DNA from 3 places in the Chroococcidiopsis sp. CCNUC1 genome. Region 1 is predicted to be linked to each of the others. Evidence: predicted binding sites of a transcription regulator. Region 1 holds the regulator's gene; each other region holds the start of a gene.

Region 1 (7,886 bases):
ACTTAAGTTAGATTGAATTGTATATCTCACAAGTGACGGTGGTTTTACGGCTGATTTTTCATTCGATGCCGCAGCCTCGGCTAGTTCTGCTGAAATAATTCGCGTGTCAGTCGCTTGGAAGAATGCTGACTGTTTCAGAGTTAATAGGAAATCGTTCACGTCGCTAAACGATCGCGCTTTGCCAGTAATTTCAATTCCACCCGCTGGGTTTGCAGATGGTGGTGGAGCTGCATTACCCGCTGCCGCAGGCGGTGGCGCTGCGCCAGATGAGGCGATCGCCGGAATTTGCTTGATCGATTCAATTTGCACTGCTCTGGGAATGCGATCGCGCAAGTCTTGTAACATTGCCGACCAAGGGCGAATTTGGTTGAAAACAGTAGCTAATGCTTTCGTATCCGTTTGCAATGTGCTAGTTTCAGCCTGAATTTTTTTCAATTCTTCTTCTTGCAAGCCCAAGCGGTTTAACTCTGCGTCTAACGCAGCTAGTTTGTTTTCCATCTGGGTGTTTTGCGTTTGTAACAACAACCACCAAGCCCCAACCACCACTGGAATCACCGCCGCTACAGCCGCTCCGACAAATAGAGGTGTTTGACCGACCGCTGACATCCGCGTTTTGCTTCCACCAGTCGCAAACCCTGACTTCTGGGGGCGCGGTCTTTGAGAAAATTGACATCTAAACTATACATTGCCCCATGCACCTCTGAGTCCTAAACCGATCGCCGTTCCCAATCCCGGTCTTTGCATTGGAGTAATTTTCTCCTCGTCTACATCTAAAGACAGTGCTGCTACTGGATCGATTGGCGCTGTGGGAATGTTTAACTTTTGTTGGAAAAATTCACTCAAGTTGCCCAAACCACCGCCAGGTCCGCACAAAAGAACCTGTACCATTTCCAAATTCTCACTTTGACTGAGGTAAAAATCAATCGAGCGACGCAATTCGTCTGCTAATTCGGCTAAAACCCGCATCACTGCCAAAGTGCCAGAATCTACATCTGGCATATCTTCTGGTTCGTCATCATCATCTCCACTAGTCAGTGGCAGATTGAATGACTCCAGCATTTGAGTGTCCCTAGATGCAGGTAAATTCATCGATCGCAGGAGAGCGCTCTGCATTTGATACGTCCCAATCGGAATAGTACGGGAAAATTGCGGCACTCCATCAACAATAATGGCAATTTCTGTATTATCAAATTGAACATCGACCAGCGCTACGCCTTCATTCGAGTTATATGCCCGTAATTGCTCCCGAATCGTGCGAATTAAAGCAAAACTGTTAATTTCTATGACATTAACTTTTAACCCTGCATGTTGGAAGGTATCCATATAGGTGTCTGTAACTTGCTTGCGAGTCGCCACCAGCAATACTTGTACCTTCTCAATTCCATCTTCATCGACGAAGTAGCCTAGCTTTTGATAGTCAACATCAGCTTCTTCGCGCGGGTAGGGTAAGTACAAACCAGCTTCATGATTCAGTACCATTTCCCTTAGTTCTTGGTCATTTAGCTCTGCTGGCAAGGGAATTAGCCGCACGATTGACTCTCGCCCAGGCACGGCTGTCGCTACCCATTGGGCTTTGATTTTAGTGTCAGTTAGTGCCTTTTGAATTAATTCTGCCAGGGCTGGAGGGTCAGCAATTTGACCATCTTGAAACAGCCCTTCTGGAACCGGGGTGGAGGAAAAAGCTGTCAGTTTGTAACCCTGTCGCTGCTTTTTCAGTTGAGCTATATTAATTCGTTCAGGAGCTAGTTCAATGCCAACTCCACATCCACGCTTTGTCAGTAAACTTTTGAGACGGTCAATCACTGTTTTACTACTTGTCTATGAAGTAAAGAATTAGTCTAGCTGAAAGACTTGATACTCATTACAGCTACTCAATTTAACCTAGAATCACCAAGCTTGTTCAATGAATACATACGATCTTAAAAATGTCAATGACCAAAAGACTTGTAAATAGATTACAACCATCGAAGTTAATAATTCTTACCTTATTAGGTTTTGTTCTGAGTTGGGTAGTCAGTTGCGGTAGTGGGAACGTCGCTACTCAAGCACCTCAATCTAACTCTAACAGCCAAGAAATTGAGTTTTGGACGATGCAGTTGCAACCAGAATTCACCGATTTTTTCAACCAGAAGATTCAAGCTTTTGAAAAAGAAAATCCTGGGATGAAAGTCAACTGGGTAGACGTACCTTGGTCGGCAATGGAGAGCAAAATTTTAACATCTGTCGCAGCAAAAACAGCTCCAGATGTCGTTAACTTAAATCCAGATTTTGCTTCTGTGTTAGCTGGTCGCAATGCTTGGCTGACATTGGATAATAAAATTTCGCCCGAGGTACGTTCCACTTATTTACCTAACATTTGGCAAGCAAGTACGCTCGACGGCAAAAGTTTCGGCATTCCCTGGTATCTCACCACGCGAGTTACGATTTATAACAGCGATTTACTCAAACAAGCAGGTGTTGCCAAGCCGCCAGCAACTTATGCAGAACTGGCGCAGGTGGCGAAGCAAGTTAAAGAAAAAACAGGTAAGTACGCCTTTTTTGCCACGTTTGTCCCAGAAGATTCATCGGAAGTGCTGCAATCTTTTGTTCAGATGGGGGTAACCTTGGTAGATGACAAAGGCAAAGCAGCATTTAATACACCCGCAGGCAAAGCCGCTTTCCAGTACTGGGTAGATTTGTATAAACAAGAACTCTTACCTCAAGAATCTTTAACCCAAGGGCATCGCCACGGAATTGAGATGTATCAAGCAGGAGAAACAGCTTTATTAGGGACGGGAGCAGAATTTCTCAAAACAATTTCAACTAATGCCCCAGAAATTGCCAAAGTTTCTGCTGTTGCACCAGAAATCACCGGAACCACAGGTAAAAAGAATGTTGCCGTGATGAATTTAGTGATTCCCAAAGATAGCGATCGCCCCGACGCAGCGATAAAATTTGCTTTATTTGTGACCAACAGCGATAATCAACTCGCCTTTGCCAAAGCCGCCAACGTCCTCCCTTCAACAATTCCCGCCTTGGCTGATAGCTATTTCAAATCCGTGCCTACAGGGGATAAATCTGAAATGGATCGGGCGCGGGTGGTGAGTGCTAGCCAGTTAAAACAAGCAGAGGTGCTAATTCCCGCAATGGAGAATATCAACGTCCTCAAACGCGCCATTTACGAAAACCTCCAAGCCGCCATGCTGGGAGAAAAAACCGTCGATGCAGCGATCGCCGATGCTGCGAAAGAGTGGGATGCTAAGGCTGGAAAATAACGGTTCTATGTAGGGGCGCACATCTGTGCGCCCCTACCCAGCAATGCGTAAAAAATATCCAACCAAATACAACGAACCACAGAGAATCATTAAATTTGATGATTTTGTCGCCGCTTCTAATCCAGCGAAGAGATCTGGATAGGTGTGACACGTAGCTAGTTGGGGACATTCACGGGCTAGCTTTGCTAGTGTTTCAGGATCGGCAGTACTATGATCTGGAACAGGGACGAGATGTAACTCATCCTTGGGGCGCAATAAGGCGCGTAAAATATCTGCATGGTCTTTGGTAGATAGCATCCCCATCACCCAACAAACAGGCTGTTCGAGGGTATCGACGTATTGACGTAAAGCTCGCGCCGCTGCTGGATTGTGCGCCCCATCAATCAAGAGTTTACGTCCTTGCCAAGTCGTCCATTGCAAACGCCCCAACCATTTTGCTTTTCCCATCCCATTTGCGATCGCCTCAGCCGAAATTTTCCACCCTTGTTGCTGCAAAATTCGTAAAGCTGCAATTGCCAAAGCGGAATTCATCAACTGGATGTCTCCTAACAGAGGTAGAGGATATTTGATGTCGTTGGTTGTTGGTTGTTGGTGCATCTTCAATTCCGAATTCCGAATTCCGAATTCCGAATTCCGAAATTCTGCCCAACCTGGTTTAATTTGACGCGAGGGTAGGGGAAAGACAGCGGGACAATCGAGTTTTGCAATGCGCGATCGCACGACGGTTTCTGCTTCTGGGGGTAATTGTCCGATGACTGCGGGACAGTTGGGCTTGAGAATTCCTGCTTTTTCTCGGGCAATATCTGCTACGGTTGGTCCTAGCTGCTGCCAGTGTTCGCGACTGATGGAAGTAATCACCGTGACTAAGGGGCGATCGCAAACGTTGGTAGCATCTAATCTTCCTCCTAACCCAACTTCTATGACTGCGATATCTACCTGAACTTGGGCAAAGTACAACCAAGCCGCAGCAGTAATAATTTCAAATTGAGTTGGGGTTTCCTCGTCTAGCGAAATTGCCTGCTGTACTTGTAGCAATATTTGCTGTAGGGTTTCTGGTGCGATCGGTTGTTCGTCTAGACAAATGCGTTCCGTCCAATCTACCAAATGAGGAGAAGTATAGCGCCCAACTCGGTAACCTGCTTCTTTAAGTACGGCAGACAGGTAAGCGCAGACAGATCCTTTACCGTTCGTTCCTGCTACGTGAATGACTGAAACTTGCTGCTGAGGATTGCCCAAATTAGCCAGCAGTTTTTGAATTCGTTCTAAACCAAGATGTACGCCGAAGCGCTGATATGGTTTCAGGATAGAGTCAATGTTTTTGTCGGTCATTGGTCAATGGTCATTTGTCATTGGTTAATTGCAGCCATTCTCCCTTGTCCCCCTTGTCCCCCTTTGCCCCCTAATCCCCACTCCCTTCGGTCGCGGGGACCCCGAGTTCCCCCTTCGCCCCCTAATCCCCACTCCCTTCGGTCGTGGGGTCCCCGAGTTCCCCCTTGTCCCCCTTGTCCCCCTCACTCCTCACTCCTCACTCCTCACTCCTCACTCCTCGTGCATCCACTTTTTGACAGATGCAGTTCCTATTTGGGTAAGTAAGGTGGTTATTAGTTACGATTTTGAATTTCGGAGGGTAAATCTATGACTGCTACTGGAAGTGAAAGAGCAATGAGCAATTTAGAATATGATTTGCTCACAGCGTTACATCATAAGGCTGAAGCTGTCAAAGCATATGAAACATACATCAATGACGCTCAGTCAATGGATTCTCAACCTTGTGTAGAGTTGTTCCAAAAATTACGCGAACAAGATAAACAGCAAGCGCAAGAGATCCGGCAACATTTACAAGAAGTGATGCAAAAAGGCAAGATGTAGAATAGTCATTGGTCATTGGTCAAAAAGGTGCGTGTAAAACACTTATGTAAGGGCGGGTTTTGACCAAAAATTTATAACTCAGGTTGTCAATCTCTTTGCTAAACTCGCCCCTACTGACTTCGCTAGTTGCTTAATGCATCAGATAGATAATCAGCAGCAGCTTCGACTATGGCGATCGCAGTTTCGTAATCTAAACGAGTTGGTCCTAAGACTCCTACACTACCAACGGGAACTGTACCGCGTCGATAGGTAGATGAAATTAGGGTACAACCACGAATAGGTTCGAGCGTATTTTCTGAACCGATGCGAATTGTGACTCGCCGCCTGGAGTTAGAATCTAATTCCGGTTCTTCAAAAATAAAAGGTAGTAGCTGCTGCTGTTCTTCTTCTAATAGATGTAGAATCGTTTGAACTTGCTGTAACTCGGCAAATTCAGGCTGACGCAAGACTTCGGATACGCCTCGGATGGCAATTTGCGTGCTAGCCGGGAGTGGCTGAGTTCGCCGACAAATATCTGCAAATACAGTTTTTAAGCGATCGCCATATTGTTGAAATTCGCGGTCTAATTGATTCCAGTCAAGTGATGCTAATTCATACAGCGATCGCCCGCGCAGTTGGCTATTGAGGAAGTTGGAAAGTATTTGTAGCTCTCTTTCTATAACTTCTGGTTCTGATTCTAAGACTGTTTCCGCTTCTGAAGTCGGCAAATCTAACAAGACTGATTGGGTTTCATAAGTATCGGTTACCACAATCAACATTATCCGCCCTGACTCAATTTGAATCAGTTGAATGTGGCGTAACCGTGCCATATTAGCGCTAGGCATGGTAATTAAAGTAATGCACCCACTCACCTTGGCTAAAATCTGCGCTGCGCCTCTTAATAAAGCTTCCAAGCTCCAATCTTCCCACTTTAATTGCTCTTGGAGTAGCTGTTCTACCTGTCGTCCCCAGACATCGGAAGGAGTTATGAGGCGATCGACATAAATTCGGTAGCCAGAGTCAGATGGAATTCTTCCCGCCGAGGTGTGAGGTTGATAAAGTAAACCAGCTTTTTCTAGCACTCCCATCGCGTTACGAATGGTTGCAGAACTCACGCCGAGGTTATATTCTTCCAATAAAGCTTTGGAACCCACGGGTTCGGCAGTGGCGATGTAATGTCGTACCGTTGCCCAAAGTATATGCTGTTGGCGATCGTTTAGCTGCACTTGCATAGGTGAAATGAGAATAGTGAGATGAGAAGCGAATTTAAGAAATGTAAATGTAATCTCTAGATTTTTTTAATTTTTAGTTATTCAAGATAGCAAAAAAGATAGACCGTGTTAAATAAATACAAAGTTATATTTCGATTGTGCCTCAACTCCTGCACGGTTTTAGCTATTTCTCAAGAAAGATACCCTGAGTCTACATAAAACTTACTGTCTGTCAATATATACATGTTAAATCTTATGACCTATATCCGGCAGAGTTAAAACTTCTACCTAGACAAATTCGACCGGAGCTATACTCTGTGTAACTTCGGCAACCCTAAATCTAATATAGACTGTACTTTTGCTTAAAATTAAAAACTGTTTGGTAGCAATTATTACTGAAAGCGATTGGAATGGGGAACGGGAAACAGTTAGTAGTGAAGGGTTTGACGGTTGATGGTTGGCAGTAAACGCTACGCTACACTGCGTGAAGACAGTTGTTGCTCCTCTGCTCCCTGCTCGTGCGCTCCCTGATAACTATCCTAGTATCTAGGAACAGATGGATCGATCTCAGTGGAGTAAGCATCAATTCCCCCTGCTAAATTTCTAAGATTTGTAAAACCTTGACGGCTCAACCACTGGCACATTTGAGCCGAACGAATACCGTGGTGGCACATAACTACGGTTTCTACTTGAGGATCGAAGCGTGCGGGGATAGAATCAGCCCAATCAGCAAATTGACTCAAGGGTAGAACTTCAAACCCATCAATACGAGCGATCGCGACTTCATCCGGTTCGCGCACGTCGATCAATTGCAATTGCTCTCTAGCATCAGAACTTAACATCTGAGCCAGTTCTTCTACACTAATTTGGCTAAAAGGATTCATAATGAGGGGCTGTGGGTTAGGGACAGTGACCAGTGACCAGTGACCAATGACGATTAGCAAGACAGTTGTAAATTATCATGAAGCGAAGCTTATTTTTTTCTGCCATAGCAACTGTTGTGGTGGTGCTGCTACTAATTGGCGTTGGCGGTTTTTATTGGATTAATAGCCAAAGTCCTCTCAGCTTACTACGAGGTGGTACGACAAATACACCAGAAGCAGCGATATTTGTGCCTAAGCAAGCACCTGCAATGGTATCTTTGCTAGTCAATCCAGAAAAACTAGAGTCTTTGCGGCAATTGGCAGCGCGTCCGAGCGATCGCAGGCAGTCGCGTCAGGAACTAGAACGCTTTAAGTCTAGTTTACTAGCTAGTAGCAGTCTCGACTATCGCCAAGATATTCAACCTTGGTTGGGGGAAGAAGTTACTTTGGCTTTGACGAGTCCAGATATCGATCGCGATGCGACAAATGGCAATCAGCCAGGATATTTAATGGTATTAACTAGCAGAAATCCAGCTAAAAGTAGAGAATTTTTACAATTATTATTTTCCCAACGAGCGATCGCGGGTAGAGATTTAGTTTCAGAAACTTATCAAGGTGTTAATATTTTCTCCGATCGCGATCGGGTAAATGCAGGGGCGCACAGCCGTGCGCCCCTACAAGAACGAATCTCTCTTGTCGGCGCAGCAGTG
Region 2 (7,886 bases), 3.1 Mb from region 1:
TCGCAAGCATTTTGGTTATCCAATTCTCCCCGTGACGAATCATCATATCGAGCATTTGCGAGATGAACTGGCGTGTTATTTCGCAGGTAAGTTAACCGAGTTTACAACTCCTTTGGTTCCACAAGGAACTGCATTTCAAGAAAAAGTATGGTCAGAGTTACAACGCATTCCTTATGGGACGACAATCTCTTACGATGAACTGGCTCGGCGGATCGGTCAGCCAACAGCAGTTCGTGCCGTAGCTAGAGCAAATGGGATGAATCGGATCGATATCCTGATTCCCTGTCATCGCGTAATTGGTAAAGACGGACAATTAACTGGATACAACGGTGGAATTTGGCGAAAACGGTTGCTGTTGGAACTAGAGCGGACTGGAAAATTGCCAAGCCACGAAACAATTCAGTAATTTTTCATAGCCCCCTTGTTAAGGGGGTTGGGGGAGCGAAAAACTACTAAGCATTCTGTAATTTTAAAAATGAAACCAATCGATCTAGCGCGCTTATTTTTACTCGCTGCGCTTTGGGGCAGTTCGTATTTATTTATCCGTATTGCAGCTCCTGTTTTAGGAGTTCTCTTCACCATCAGTTTACGAATTATTTTAGCAGCGGTTGCATTAGGTTTATCTGGCGCGATCGCCTCACCATTCAAGCTCAAAAGTCGTTGGCAGTCTTATCTTTTGTTGGGTTTATTCAACAATGTCATTCCTTTTTTATTAATTGCGATCGCCGTTGTCAATCTTAATGCTTCAATTGCGGCAATTTTAAATGCAACAGCTCCTCTATTTACAGCGATCGTATCAGCTATTTGGTTGAAAGAATCGCTAAACAAACGTAAAGCGATTGGATTAGTATTAGGGATTGTTGGAGTTGCTATTTTAGTTGGATGGAGCCCTTTACCGCTATCACCTTCAGTCATTTTCGGAGGAATATCAGCTTTAATTGCAGCCCTCTCCTATGGTATTGCTGCTGTGTATGCCCGTCGCAGATTTATACACGATCGAGTTGCTGAAACTGCCTTCGGACAATTAACTAGTTCGAGTATTTTGCTGATTCCGGTTGCTTTTGCAACTTTTCCTCAAACACTTCCCTCGCTCGAAGTTATTTTTGCAGTCGCCGTACTCGCGATCGCGTGTACTGCTGTTGCCTATCCGCTCTACTTTCAACTAATTTCTAATATCGGTGCGACTGGAGCAATAACTGTTGCTTTTTTAATTCCTGTTTTCAGTCTGTTATTTGGCAATATTTTCCTCGGCGAACCCGTGAATTCTGGCTTAATTTTTGGATTGATAACAATTTTACTGAGCGTTTGGTTAGTCATTAATCCAAAACAGCAGAAATAATTGCGATCGCGTTCCGCCTTCACCTCGACTAATTTGTCAGAATCAATATGAGAGATATTTTATTTTGAGAGTGAATGCAGCGATCGCAACTCGTAACTAAAGATTTAGTCCTGATTGGCGGCGGTCACAGCCATGCTATTGTCCTGAGAATGCTGGGCATGAAACCGATACCAGGCATTCGAGTCACATTAATTACAGAAGCGTCAGATACTCCTTATTCGGGGATGTTACCCGGTCACGTTGCTGGATTTTACACTCATGAAGAATGCCACATCGATCTGCGACGTTTAGCTCAATTTGCTCGGGTGCAATTTTATCGCGATCGCGTTGTTGGATTAGATTTAGTTAATAAAAAAGTTATTTGTGCCAACCGTCCGCCTGTAGCCTACGATTTGCTTTCCGTTGATATTGGCAGCACTCCGGCTCAAATTTCCGTACCCGGTGCAGCAGAGTACGCGATTCCAGCGAAACCAGTGGCGCAGTTTCTGCAACATTGGTATGACTTGTGTAGAGACGTTACAACATGTAGAGACGTTACATGTAACGTCTCTACATTGCGCCTGGGAATTGTCGGTGGAGGTGCTGGCGGAGTCGAGTTAGCAATGGCAATGCAGGGTCATTTGCAGTCTATAAGATCCCCCAACCCCCCTTAAAAAGGGGGCTAAGTCTTCTCGCTTATTTAGGGAGGAGAGGGAAGATCGAGATCTAGAAATTCATCTATTTCAGCGCGGTGCTGAATTAATGCCAAATTACAATTCCTGGGTACGGCATCGCTGTCAAGAGATTTTAATCCACAAAGGAATTCAACTACACCTGCAAGAAACCGTTTGTGAAATCCAATCGCACCCCACACCCTACACCTATACGGGCGGGTTTCCAAACCCGCCCCTACCAACACCCTACACCATCAAATGTGAATCTGGATTGCAGGTAGAATGCGATCGCATCTTCTGGGTAACGCAAGCCTCCGCACCCGATTGGCTACAAGCCGCAGGAATCGCCACTGACGAACGCGGATTTATTCTCGTCAACGATGCACTACAATCGGTTTCCCATCCAGATGTATTTGCAGCGGGTGATATTGCCTCAATGGTAAATTATCCCCGTCCCAAAGCTGGAGTATTTGCCGTGCGCCAAGGCAAACCTTTATTTAAAAACCTGCGACGAGCATTATTAGGGCGATCGCTACAGCCTTACAAACCGCAGAAACAATATTTAAGTTTAATCGGTACGGGAGACGGCAAAGCGATCGCGGCATGGGGAAAACTTGGTTTTGGCGCTACTAGCTGGCTGTGGCGCTGGAAAGATGCGATCGATCGCAAATTCATGCAACGGTTTAGTAACTTACCGCAAATGCAGGAGAAAGGGCAAAAGTCAAAAGTTAAAAGTCAAACGTCAAAACAAATTCCGAATTCCGAATTCCGAATTCCGAATTCCGAATTCCCTATGCCTTGCGCTGGCTGCGGTTCTAAGGTTAGCAGCACAGTTTTAGCAAGGGTACTCAATCAAATCAAGCAGGATAGTACTAACTGGTGCGATCGCCAAGATATTATTATCGGGCTAGATGCTCCTGACGATGCAGCGGTGGTGGAAGTACCAGGCGGTTTGTGGATGGTACACACCATAGATCATTTCCGCAGTCTCATCAACGATCCGTATATTTTTGGACAAATTACTGCCAACCATTGCCTCAGCGATATTTTTGCAATGGGTGCGACACCTCAAAGTGCATTGGCGATCGCAACTATTCCCTATGCTTTAGAATCCAAAACAGAAGAAACCCTTTATCAGTTACTATCCGGCGCAGTCAAAGTGCTAGCTGACGCGCAGACACCTTTGGTAGGTGGACACACAACTGAAGGCAGCGAATTGGAATTTGGCTTATCTTGTAACGGTTTAGTCCACCCGAATAAACTTCTGCGCAAAGGTGGAATGCAGCCAGGACAAGTTCTAATTTTAACTAAAGCCCTTGGTACGGGAACCCTTTTTGCTGCCGAGATGCAACGGGAAACTAAAGGAGATTGGATCGATCGCGCTGTTACTTCAATGTTGCAATCGAATCAAGTCGCAGCTGCTTGTTTAATGGCACATGGAGCCACTGCTTGTACTGATGTTACGGGTTTTGGGCTTGCCGGACACTTGTACGAAATGGTTCGAGCTTCCCGTAGCGTAGGCATCTCTGCCTGTGCGGTAGATTTAAATTTAGCAGCAATTCCTGCTCTAGAAGGTGCGATCGCTACATTACAAAAAGGAATTGTCAGTTCGCTGCAAGCGGAAAATTTACGCATTGCTCGTTTTATTACCGATCTAAACATCGCTGGTTCAGAATCGCTCAGCCCGTCTGCTCGCTACTCGCTCTTATTCGATCCGCAGACATCGGGCGGTTTACTAGCATCAATTCCAGCAGAACAAGCCAGTCAATGTCTAGATAAGCTACATAGTTTAGGCTATGCACAAAGTTGCATTATTGGCAAGGTAGTAGATAGAAAAGGCGATCGCCAACCAATAACCATAAATTTATCCAATGTATAGGGGCGCACAGCCGTGCGCCCTTACGAGGGTTATGCAGGCTACATCATACCCATGCCACCCATACCGCCCATACCACCCATGCCGCCCATGCCACCCATACCGCCCATGTCAGGGGCAGCAGCAGCTTTCTTCTCTGGCTTTTCAACGACTAGGGCTTCGGTCGTTAACACCATACCAGCAATCGAACCAGCATTTTGTAATGCCGAACGCACAACCTTAGCAGGGTCGAGAATGCCAGCAGCAATCAGATCTTCAAACTCGCCAGTTGCCGCATTGTAACCAACGTTGAAATCGGTTTCCCGCACTCTTTCAACCACGACAGAGCCTTCAGCCCCTGCATTGTCAGCCATTTGGCGTAAGGGAGCTTCCAGCGCTCTAGCGACGATTTCAGCGGCAACTTTTTCTTCGTCTTGCAGGCTGGCTTTGAATTCGTCCACCTTCTTCGCTAAGTGGATTAGGGTCGTACCGCCACCAGGGACGATACCTTCTTCGACTGCGGCTTTAGTCGCGTTCAGCGCGTCTTCAATTCGCAGTTTGCGGTCTTTGAGTTCGGTTTCGGTTGCTGCACCAACTTTAATGACTGCCACACCGCCAGCCAGCTTGGCAATTCGCTCTTGCAGTTTCTCCTTGTCATAGTCGGAGTCAGATTCTGCTAGTTGCTTGCGAATTTGACTGATGCGCTTTTCCACATCAGCTTTATTTTCGCCTTCGGCGACGATTGTGGTAGATTCTTTGTCGATGATGACTTTACGAGCAACACCCATCATCTCCAAAGAAGCGGTATCCAAGCTTAAGCCGATTTCTTCAGAAATCAACTGACCGCCAGTTAGTACGGCGATGTCGCGCAACATTTCTTTACGGCGATCGCCAAATCCTGGGGCTTTAATCGCGCAGACGCTCAACACGCCACGAGCTTTATTTACAACCAAAGTTGCTAAAGCTTCTCCATCGACATCCTCAGCAATAATAATCAAAGGTTGTCCGGCACGAGCGACTTTTTCCAAAATCGAAATCAAATCTTGGATCGTGCTAATTTTCTTGTCTGTAATCAACAAGCGAGGATTCTCAAACTCTGCTACCATCCGCTCGTTGTCGGTGATGAAGTAGGGAGAAATATAACCTCGATCCAACTGCATCCCTTCTACCACGTCTAAATCGGTCGTGAGAGACTTGGATTCCTCAACGGTAATCACACCGTCTTTGGTGACTCGCTCCATTGCCTCAGCGATCATCGCCCCAACTTCTTCATCGTTTCCAGCCGAGACAGTCGCCACAGAGGCGATCGCATTTCCTTCGACTGGTTTGGCGACAGCAGCAATTTCTTCTACCAGTTTGGCAACGGTCTTCTCGATTCCGTGACGCAGCGCCACTGGATTAGCACCCGCTGCTACGTTCTTCAGTCCCTCACGAATCATCGCTTGGGCGAGAACCGTCGCCGTAGTCGTACCATCCCCAGCTACATCTTTGGTTTTCGATGCAACTTCCTGAATCAGACGCGCCCCAGTATTTTCTAGGGGGTCTTCCAACTCAATTTCTTTAGCTACAGTAATCCCATCATTGACAATCTGAGGCGCACCGTATTTTTTCTCTAACAGGACGTTGCGACCTTTTGGACCCAGGGTAATTTTCACGGCATCGGCAAGGGCATTCACACCCCGTTCCAATGCCCGCCGCGATTCATCATCAAACGCAACGATTTTTGACATACGCTTCGTTTCCTCAAGCTTCCATTTGTCAATTTAGCACTCTCTTGAGTTGAGTGCTAATGAAACTACTGGCGTTTAGCAATTAGCTAACAGCTAATTGCTAGACGCTAATCGCTCTTAAGCCATAACCATGCCACCATCGACGTTGAAGACTTGACCTGTAATGTAACCAGCCGCAGGATCGGCGGCGAGAAAGCGCACCATACCAGCAACTTCTTCGGGTTTGCCGTAACGACTCAAGGGAATATATTTCAGAATATCTTCAGAATCAATGTTACTGGTCATGTCAGTGGTGATAAAACCAGGGGCAACAGCATTGACGATAATGCCACGGGAGGCAAGTTCTTTCGCAACGGTTTTAGTAAATCCGATCGCCCCAGCTTTCGCCGCACTATAATTTGCTTGACCGGGATTGCCCATTTGTCCGGCTACAGAAGCAATATTAATGATGCGCCCGCTGCGTTGCTTGAGCATGATTTTGCTAACAGCTTTGGTACAAAGGAATACGCCTGTAAGATTGAGGTCGATGACTGCTTGCCAGTCTTCCGGTTTCATTCGCAATAACAAAGTATCGCGGGTAATACCAGCATTGTTTATCAAAACATCAATTCGCTTCCATTTTTCTACAACAGTATTAACCAGAGTATCTACTTGAGCCGCGTCCGAGACATCAGCCGGAATTGCGATCGCGCTACCCCCCGCCGCCTCAATTTCTTCTACCACTTCTTTAGCGGCGGAACTAGAACTTGCGTAGTTTATAACAACGTTTGCCCCTTCTGCGGCTAAACTCAAAGCGATCGCCCGTCCAATTCCTCGCGAAGCCCCCGTGACGATTGCGACTTGTTGGCGTAACCGTTGTAAATCCTCTGGCAATACTTCCATAAACAATGACTCTTACGTAAATACTCTCACTTAGCGATCGCACTTAAACCACCGCGCTAACCATCTTATCAATAGGGAGCAGGGAGTAGGGAGCAGGGAGTAGGGAGACAAGGAGGACAAGGGGGACAAGGAAGCTGAGGAAGTTGAGGGAGGAATTCCAGCTACCAGCCACTAGCCACTAGCTACCAGCCACTCACTACACCCTACACCCGCATCAACACGCACCACTCACTGCTACTTGAGATATAACAGTAAAAAACTGTGTTAAATCTCATGGCTACTAAACAGCAGTTCAATAATTTTGCCGAAATGATTTCTGGTGCTGATGTGCCTGTACTGGTAGATTTTTACGCTGCATGGTGCGGTCCTTGCCAGATGATGGCTCCAATTTTAGAACAAGTAAACGAGCGTCTCAAATCTAAAATCCGTATTGTGAAAATCGATACTGATAAATATCCACAACTCGCCAGTCAATATCAAATTCATGCCTTGCCCACACTAGTACTATTTAAGCAGGGTCAACCAGTCGATCGCATTGAGGGCGTAGTACCAGCACCTAATTTAATCGAACATTTACAAGCTCTAATTTAGTCAAAATATTTCATTCAATAAAAAGCCCGCATTTGCGGGCTTTTACTGTAGGAAAAAGCTATTTTATTAGCAATGATGACAATTATGATAGCGGTAATGATATCAGTTATGACAGCAATGAATCGTCAGCGGTTGTCGCTGAAAAACTTTCAGGCGATCGCTCCGCCAACCAACTCATTTTTTCTTTGTCTTTCTTAACTTTAATTAACAATTCTAGATAAGCAATGGGTACGATAATTGGCCAAAAAAGAGTGACTATGACTAAAAATATTCTGAGTAGAAGTAATTGAGAGCGTTTGCCAAGGTCTCGCTGCATGATGTCTGCCCACTGAGTAAACAGACAAGCCGCGATTGTAATATAGAAAGTCGCCCCAGCAGTAATAATTGTTTGTAGCATCATTTTCTAAAAAGTCATTTTCTAAAAATAGGTTGAGTCTGAAAAGAATTCAGCAGCTACCCCAAACCAGCAGCGCGATCGACGAAGTTATCGTTAATACGCTCTTTTGAGCGCTATGTAGCCCGAACACCCTGTAACGATCTGACCCGAAAGCCTTAACTAATCGACATTTATCCGTAGCACCTTGCTAGTAACTTGCTTTCAAGCCGCAAAAGACTCTGACAATGAAATACGTCAGCCCAAAAAGCTATTCCAGACTAGTGCTATGAATGCTCGTATACCCTCACACGCGCTTCCAGCAATTCCCGATCTTGTTTATGTATTATTTCATACTTTTAACTTGCGGACAATCCAGAGGCAGTTATCAGAGACAATGAAATTCAAACTCGATATATCTAATACTACGTTCGTACTGAAGATAGAAGACAGTTTATAAAGG
Region 3 (7,886 bases), 3.2 Mb from region 1:
GGGATAGCGTAAAAGGTGGTGTTTCCTTCAACAGTCGTGAGACGCTGGCTGTATAAACCTAAAAATTCACCCACACGACTTCCAGTCGGATAAAAATCGCCTACCCAACCTTTATACGACCAAACAGCACAGCCAAGATGAAAAGTCAAAAGTTAAAAGTTAAAAGTTAAAAAACTGTAAGGACTGGTTTTTACTAAGATCTTCAGCTAAAGCTGTCAATCTATTTGCTAAGCTCACTCGTACAACAATCAAAAATCAAAGACAATTTTCTAGGAATGAACTGAGCCATCAGGCATAATTGCCCCAGTTAAAATTGCTCCGGTTAATTTGACCATAATTCGGTCTTTTGTACCTACTTTTGCTCCTTTTAAATTAGCTTTACTTAAATTTGCTCCACTCAAGTCAGCACCAATTAAATTGGCTTCCTGTAAATTGGCTGAAGTTAAATTTGCGCCTAATAAGTTGGCACGAAATAAGTTGGCTTGAGATAGATTTGCTTCTTGTAAGTTGACTTTGTGTAGAAAAGAATCGCTCAGATCGGCTTTACTTAAGTTAGCTTTGCTCAAGTTTCTCCCCGATAAATCTTTTTCTTTCAACTCAGCACCCCGTAAATCGGCTCCAGTCATATCGGGATAGTGAGGACGGTAAGGTTGATGGGGGGAAGATGAAGCAGTGGCTTGCTGGGGCGACTTAGAAGCAGAATAGTAAGACTGAGAACTACTCTGTTGGGGCGATTGCGATCCCGAGTAATAGCTTGAGGGAGGTGATTGCTGCTTGTAGCTCGACTGTGAAGCTGAGTAGTAATCTGACTGGTACGGTTGCTTATAGCTAGATTGCGAATGTGACTGCTGGTGCGACTGAGTAGAGTCGTAGTGCGATTGCGACGGTTGTTTGTAGCTAGATTGTGAATTATTGCCGTTCGACTGCGAACTTGCCTGCTGACGCGATCGCGCGGTTGAATCGTAATATGACTGAGAATTATTGCTGCTCGACTGCGAATAACTTTGCTGGCGCGATTGTGACGCTGAGTAGTAATGAGATTGAGAATGAGCCTGCGACTGTTTAGATCTACTGCGAGACTCTGGTTTTGGTTGCGCGGGAGTAAATTTACCCGTGCGAGTCTGAATTACCCGCAATTGCTCTCGCGCTTGATTAATTTCTTTTAATTTTTCTTGCGCTTTTTGCTGCAACCGCTGATTCTCTTTCGGGATGCGATCGGGATGCCAAATAAAAGCCAAGTCCTTATACGCCTGGTTAATTTCTTCCAGGGAGGCTCCAGGCTCTAATCCAAGTACTCTGTAGCAGTGGTTCAGGTCTAACATTACTACTGCCGCATCCTCACTAGCTTGGTATTACCCATGATAGGCAGCTAATTGCGTATTCGCTACCTTCTTTTAGGCGATCGCCTAATAAGAAACTTAAACTAAACTTATCACTACTGAGACAACACTAGCTCAAGAAAGCAGGAGGCAGATGACAGCAGGATTTAATCTATACGGCATCAGCCAGTCGTGCTGATTCAACTATATAGTTATTCTTGCCATAATCCGCTACATTTTTTCTTGAATTCCCCAGTCTCCAGCCGCCAATTTTCCATGTCGAGTCATGCCATTTGATTTTCAATTGCCCAACGTGCTAGCTCAGTACGATTGTGCAATCCCGTTTTACCAAGCATATTAGACACGTGGCTTTCTACTGTCCGCTGACTCACATTCAGTTCTTCGGCAATATCGCGATTAGCTAGACCTCTCGCCACATATTGCACGACTTTTAGCTCTGTTTGCGTCAGATGCACGTCAAAAGGAACTTGAATTTTTGTCTCGTTTTCGCCGTTGCCACCTGATTGTTGTCTCTGGCGATAAGCTTGTTTAAGAGAAGCTTCCACTTGAGCCACTAGTTCCTCTGGCTCGAATGGTTTGACCATGTAGACATCAGCACCGATGTTTAAACCTTTGATTTTGTCTTGGCTTTGACCCTTGGCAGAAAGAAATAGAATCGGAATCCAACTGGTGCGTTCGTCCTGTCTTACCTGATTGACAAACTGATAGCCATCCATTTCTGGCATCATCACGTCACAGATAATCATATCTGGAATTTCCTGCTCCAGAACTTCTAAAGCCTCTCGCCCGTTTTCTGCGGTGATGACCTCATAGCCTCGGAATTCTAGGTAATCCTTGACGAGTAATATGAGGTTGGGGTCATCATCTATTAATAGCAGTCGCTTGTGCTCTTTTACGCTAGTTTCCTTCATGCTGCGCTTACTCGCCACAATTGAGTCAGTCGAACTTTTCAATAGCAGTTTCTCTTGCAATTTATCGGTTTGGTGGTATTTTACTGACCTCGGTCTCGCTGAATTGTAGTCGGAAAGCCATTTTAATCTTCAAAGAAGATTTATAGCTTTAGTGCTGCACTGCAACTGCAAAGATTTCAGTCTTAGTACGGACACCTAATGATACGCCCTATTTGGTATAACTTAGGCGATATCATTATATATTCTTTTTTCGGCGTTGTCGTATAAAACCTGATACAATAGCAAAATATACCTATCTTTATTTGAAAGAATCAGTAAAACCCACTAAAGTAGGAGCAAACGCCAAAATTTGTACTGAGAAAAGTCAGTCAATTTTGTTTGCTAAATCAAATATTCTTTGTAACTATCCTTAATAAACTGTGATGAGATGGGGTCTCGTGCAAAAGAACTGATGGCTTTTTAGTTATTTTGCCAAGTTATTTTGCCAATTCTATTGACTTCTCTGATGCTGCACTAGTTGTCATCAGCGATCGCGTCTGATGTCGGTTCTGGAAGAGGATGAACGAGAAAGGCATATTCGCGCACAATTTGGTTGCCGATGAGATGTTCTTGGATAATCCGTTCGATAACTTCGGGGGTTGCCTGACGATACCAAACCCCATCGGGATACACTACGAGAATTGGACCATTAGTACAGACGCGCAAGCAGTTAGCCTTCGTGCGAAAGATACAACTGGGGCGATCGCTCGTTGGTTTATCGAGTTTTAATTGTTTGAGGCGTTTTTTCAAGTAATCCCAAGATTCTAGGCTCGCTTCCTTAGAACAGCACTGCGGTAAAGTCTGGTCGGCACAAATAAAAACATGGCGTTGAATTTGCGGTAAACCTAAAGCCTGGACGCAAACAGCCAAAGCTTCATCATCTTTTGGTTTGCAGGTTTCATCTTGGGGTGTCAGGTTGTCGGTCATTTGAGGAATGAGGGAGAAAATCTCAGCTTCAGGGAATGAAACGGGTAAGTTACATAATTTACACGCATACACATTGCATTTTAAATTGTCTTGTTCCTCATTATCCCCTTGTCCTCCTTGTCCCCCTTGTCCTCCTTCGCCCCCTTGTCCCCCTTGTCCCCCTTCGCCCCTAATCCCCCTTGTCCCCCTTGTCCCCCTTGTCCCCCTTGTCCCCCGACTCTCTAGTTCGGAAACCCGTACAATCGAATTTGTTGCCACGATCTCTATCTTTTGGCTAAATTAGCACTCAGGAGTTGAGAGTGCTAACAAGGCAAGGAATTTGTATGGCAGCAGTATCTTTAAGCGTTTCTACAGTTAAGCCACTAGGCGATCGCGTATTTGTCAAAGTCAGCGCCTCAGAAGAGAAAACCGCTGGCGGTTTGTACTTGCCCGACACTGCTAAGGAAAAACCCCAAGTTGGTGAAATCGTCGCCATTGGTCCTGGTAAGCGTAATGATGATGGTTCTCGCCAAGAATTAGAAGTTAAGGTTGGAGACAAAGTTCTTTACTCTAAGTACGCTGGCACAGACGTAAAGCTAGGTACAGATGAGTACGTGCTGTTGTCTGAGAAAGACATTTTAGCAGTTGTTAGCTAATCGGTAATGGGTAATGGGTAATGGGAGATCCACAACTACCAATTACCAACTACCAATTCACAAAATCTAAAATCCAAAATCTAAAATCCAAAATCGCAAGACAACTATGGCAAAGCGCATTATTTACAACGAAAACGCTCGTCGCGCCCTAGAACGGGGTATGGACATTCTAGCTGAAGCGGTAGCCGTTACGCTGGGTCCAAAGGGTCGTAACGTGGTGCTAGAGAAAAAGTTTGGCGCACCGCAGATCGTCAATGATGGCGTAACCATCGCTAAAGAAATTGAATTAGAAGATCACGTAGAAAACACTGGTGTATCTCTAATTCGTCAAGCTGCTTCCAAAACCAATGACGCTGCGGGTGATGGTACAACCACTGCAACCGTATTAGCTCACGCCATTGTAAAAGAAGGCTTGCGTAACGTTGCTGCGGGTGCAAATGCAATTTCCCTCAAGCGCGGGATCGATAAAGCGGCTAACTTCCTAGTAGAAAAGATTGCCGAACACGCTCGTCCTGTAGAGGATTCTAAAGCGATCGCTCAAGTCGGTTCGATTTCTGCTGGTAACGATGAAGAAGTTGGCAGCATGATCGCTGAAGCGATGGATAAGGTGGGTAAAGAAGGTGTCATTTCCCTAGAAGAAGGGAAGTCCATGACAACCGAACTAGAAATCACCGAAGGGATGCGCTTTGACAAAGGTTACATCTCTCCCTACTTCGCTACCGATCCCGAACGGATGGAAGCTGTTCTAGACGAACCTTTCATTTTGATTACCGACAAGAAAATTGCTTTGGTACAAGATTTAGTCCCCGTACTAGAGCAAGTTGCACGTTCTGGTCGTCCGCTGCTGATTTTGGCAGAAGATATTGAAAAAGAAGCGCTAGCAACCCTAGTTGTTAACCGTCTGCGTGGCGTACTCAACGTAGCTGCGGTCAAGGCTCCTGGGTTTGGCGATCGCCGCAAGGCTATGCTGGAAGATATCGCTATCCTCACTGGTGGTCAATTGATTACTGAAGATGCTGGTCTGAAGCTGGATAACACCAAGCTAGACATGCTCGGTAAAGCACGCCGGATCACCATTACCAAAGACAACACCACAATTGTCGCTGAAGGTAACGAACAAGCTGTTAAGGCTCGTTGCGAACAGATTCGCCGTCAAATGGACGAAACCGAATCTTCCTACGACAGAGAAAAGCTACAAGAGCGCTTAGCTAAACTAGCTGGTGGCGTTGCTGTGGTCAAAGTCGGTGCTGCAACTGAAACCGAAATGAAAGACCGCAAACTACGCCTGGAAGACGCGATTAACGCTACCAAAGCCGCCGTAGAAGAAGGTATCGTTCCTGGTGGTGGTACAACCTTGGCTCACTTAGCTCCTCAGTTGGAACAGTGGGCAAGTAGCAGCCTCAAGGGTGAAGAATTAATCGGTGCATCAATTGTAGCTCGCGCTCTAACTTCTCCCCTGAAGCGGATTGCTGAAAACGCAGGTCAAAACGGTGCGGTCATCGCCGAGCGCGTCAAGGAAAAAGATTTCAATATCGGCTTCGACGCTGCTAAAAACGAGTACGTCGATATGTTTAGCGCTGGTATTGTTGACCCTGCTAAAGTGACTCGTTCCGCGCTGCAAAATGCTGCTTCTATCGCTGGTATGGTGCTGACAACTGAGTGTATCGTGGTTGATAAGCCTGAACCAAAAGATGGCGCTCCTGCTGGTGCTGGCGCTGGTATGGGTGGCGGAGATTTCGATTACTAAAGTTTGTTAGAGGTAGGCTACTGTCTACCTCAATTGTGAAGAATACAGCTGCTTCCCTTGGGAGGTGGCTGTTTTTTTATAAAGTCAAAAGTCAAAAGTTAAAAGTCAAAAAACCGATCGCATTTGTATTTTACGTGCCACCTGCATCCATCTCTGTTTAAAATTTCTACCATTTTCCAAAACAGAAGCTATTGACTATATCTATGGCTAGGCGACAGACAGGAAAATGTTAATTTAATCTCAAGTTAATCGAGCGAGAACGCAGAGAGATGCTCCACCGCCAAACACCAACAGGAATAATTGCGATCGCACAACCAACTCATGCTTGGATTGCAGGTTGTCTGGCACAAGCTTGGGGAAATCAAGATTTTGGGAATTTTACGCCTAGAGAAGAAGTTTGTCTTGGTGCGGCAATACACGATATTGGTTGGGTCTTTTGGGAAAACGAACCGACTTTAAATCTCCAGACGGGTTATCCTCATCATTTTATGGAACTCCCTTCAGAAATCTCGGTTAAGATTTGGTCTGGTGTCAAGCATTTAACTTCGTCTTACGGTAGATATGCAGCGTTATTGGTTTCGCTCCACGGTACGGGATTGTTTGAGCGCTTCCGAAAATGGGAAAATTCACCTGAATCTACTCAGTTAGTAGAAGAATATTTGCAGCAAGAATATGCTTATCAAAAACAGCTCGTTAATTATTTACAGAATGACTCTTACTATGCAAATCATACAACTCCAGAAGTAATTCAACGCAATCGCAAATTAGTAGCAATTTGGGATTTATTATCACTTGCTTTATGTATGGGACTGCGAGAGGAAAGGCAATTTCATGATATTCCTACTGCATCTGGGGAAACGACTCTGACTCTAAGTCCTGTAGATGATAATTTTGACAAAATTAAAGTTGAACCTTGGGCATTTGAACGAGATGAAGTAAAACTCAATTATGATGGGCGAGTTTTAAATGAAAAGTTTACCGATGAAACTCAAATGCGTCAGGCTTTGGCAAATGCAGAATGGGTAAATATGTCTACTGTTTTGATTCCAATGTAGAGACGTTACATGTAACGTCTCTACATTGAATTGGAAATTATTCCCGAGCATTTCTCGTAATTTCAATTGAAATTCTGCCGCTAAAATCTGGTATGGGTGCGGCGGGTTTAGATAATTTTACTTTAACTTGTTCTATCCCCTTCACTGCTAAAATAGATTCCGCGATCGCTGTTGCTAGTTTTTCGACTAATGCAAACTTAGAAGTCTTAACTAAATGCTGAATGTTACTAATAATATTACGATAATCGATTGTGTCTTCAATAGCATCGCTCTTACCCGCCACCGATAGATCTAACCACAGCGTTACATCAACCTCAAACCATTGTCCTAATACCTGTTCTTCTGGTAAATATCCCGTATAACCATAACAGCGAATTTTTTCTAGATGAATGCAGTCCATATAATTAGGGTAATTGGTAATTGGTAATTGGTAGAATTTGTGTTAAATTAATTATATTTTACAGTGCGAAAGTATAACTTGAATTGGATGTAAAGGTACGAAACTATCAAATCGTTTGATTTGAGAACGACAAGAGTAACCAGTAGCTAAACAAAACTTTCTCTGTTCTACATCGGATGAAATTTGCCGTCTCCAGCTCATAGAATAAATTCCTTGAGATTCATTATAGTGTTCGGCTTCATGTCCGTAAATACCCGCCATGCCACAACAGCCTGTAGCAACTAAACTCAAAGGAATTTTTAACATTTGAAAAATCTGCTGCCATTGTTTTTGTGAGTTTAAAGCAATCGTTTTTTCGGTACAGTGACCGAATAAGTAATAACGATATGATTCAGATATGCGATCGCCAATTTTTTGCTTTAACCTCGCTTGGTTTTCCCACAAAAATTCTTGCAATAACTGCACTCGAAAGCTTGCTTTTAAACCTTTAATTTTGATATACTCATCTCGGTAGGTTAGGACAATACTAGGTTCAATTCCTACAAGGGGAATTTCTAGTTTTGCTAATTGATTTAAATAGTCAGTATTTTTTTGCGCGATCGCTTGAAATGTTTTTAAAAACCCTTTAACGTGCAATGTCTTTCCATTCACGAAAAAAGGTGGAACGTACACTGTATAACCTAACTCGCGCAAGCAATCGTAAGTATCGAGAACTATTTGCGATTCGTAAAAGCTGGTAAAAGCGTCTTGCAATAAAATAACGCTGTTTGCTCGTTCTAACTTGCTAAGAGTAGATAATTTCTCTAAATCAAAAACTGGTGCTTGTCTTTGT

The links. Region 1 encodes HrcA, which represses chaperone genes, less so after heat shock. Its sites were predicted from a motif close to TTAGCACTCNNNANTNNNGAGTGCTAA; they were not measured.
Region 2: the regulator HrcA is predicted to act here: its motif matches at 5,611-5,637, upstream of groL (chaperonin GroEL).
Region 3: the regulator HrcA is predicted to act here: its motif matches at 3,497-3,523, upstream of groES (co-chaperone GroES).

Annotation. Positions count from the first base shown of each region.
Region 1 is NZ_CP097480.1:3,834,209-3,842,094, forward strand. It holds gene M5J74_RS17900 (PilN domain-containing protein) at 1-606, opposite strand, end outside; gene pilM (type IV pilus assembly protein PilM) at 679-1,803, opposite strand; gene M5J74_RS17910 (sugar ABC transporter substrate-binding protein) at 1,932-3,254, shown strand; gene M5J74_RS17915 (folylpolyglutamate synthase/dihydrofolate synthase family protein) at 3,288-4,583, opposite strand; gene M5J74_RS17920 (hypothetical protein) at 4,608-4,769, opposite strand; gene M5J74_RS17925 (hypothetical protein) at 4,890-5,123, shown strand; gene hrcA (heat-inducible transcriptional repressor HrcA) at 5,246-6,334, opposite strand; gene M5J74_RS17935 (rhodanese-like domain-containing protein) at 6,853-7,197, opposite strand; gene M5J74_RS17940 (DUF3352 domain-containing protein) at 7,275-7,886, shown strand, end outside.
Region 2 is NZ_CP097480.1:543,365-551,250, reverse strand. It holds gene M5J74_RS02595 (bifunctional transcriptional activator/DNA repair enzyme AdaA) at 1-406, shown strand, start outside; gene M5J74_RS02590 (DMT family transporter) at 476-1,339, shown strand; partial or broken gene selD (selenide, water dikinase SelD) at 1,414-3,871, shown strand; gene groL (chaperonin GroEL) at 3,910-5,577, opposite strand; gene fabG (3-oxoacyl-[acyl-carrier-protein] reductase) at 5,695-6,459, opposite strand; gene trxA (thioredoxin) at 6,733-7,050, shown strand; gene M5J74_RS02560 (hypothetical protein) at 7,157-7,450, opposite strand.
Region 3 is NZ_CP097480.1:667,790-675,675, reverse strand. It holds gene M5J74_RS03195 (DUF72 domain-containing protein) at 1-149, opposite strand, end outside; gene M5J74_RS03190 (pentapeptide repeat-containing protein) at 270-1,322, opposite strand; gene M5J74_RS03185 (response regulator transcription factor) at 1,604-2,251, opposite strand; gene M5J74_RS33235 (ferredoxin) at 2,765-3,217, opposite strand; gene groES (co-chaperone GroES) at 3,541-3,852, shown strand; gene groL (chaperonin GroEL) at 3,959-5,599, shown strand; gene M5J74_RS03165 (DUF3891 family protein) at 5,869-6,654, shown strand; gene folB (dihydroneopterin aldolase) at 6,692-7,054, opposite strand; gene M5J74_RS03155 (FAD-binding and (Fe-S)-binding domain-containing protein) at 7,106-7,886, opposite strand, start outside.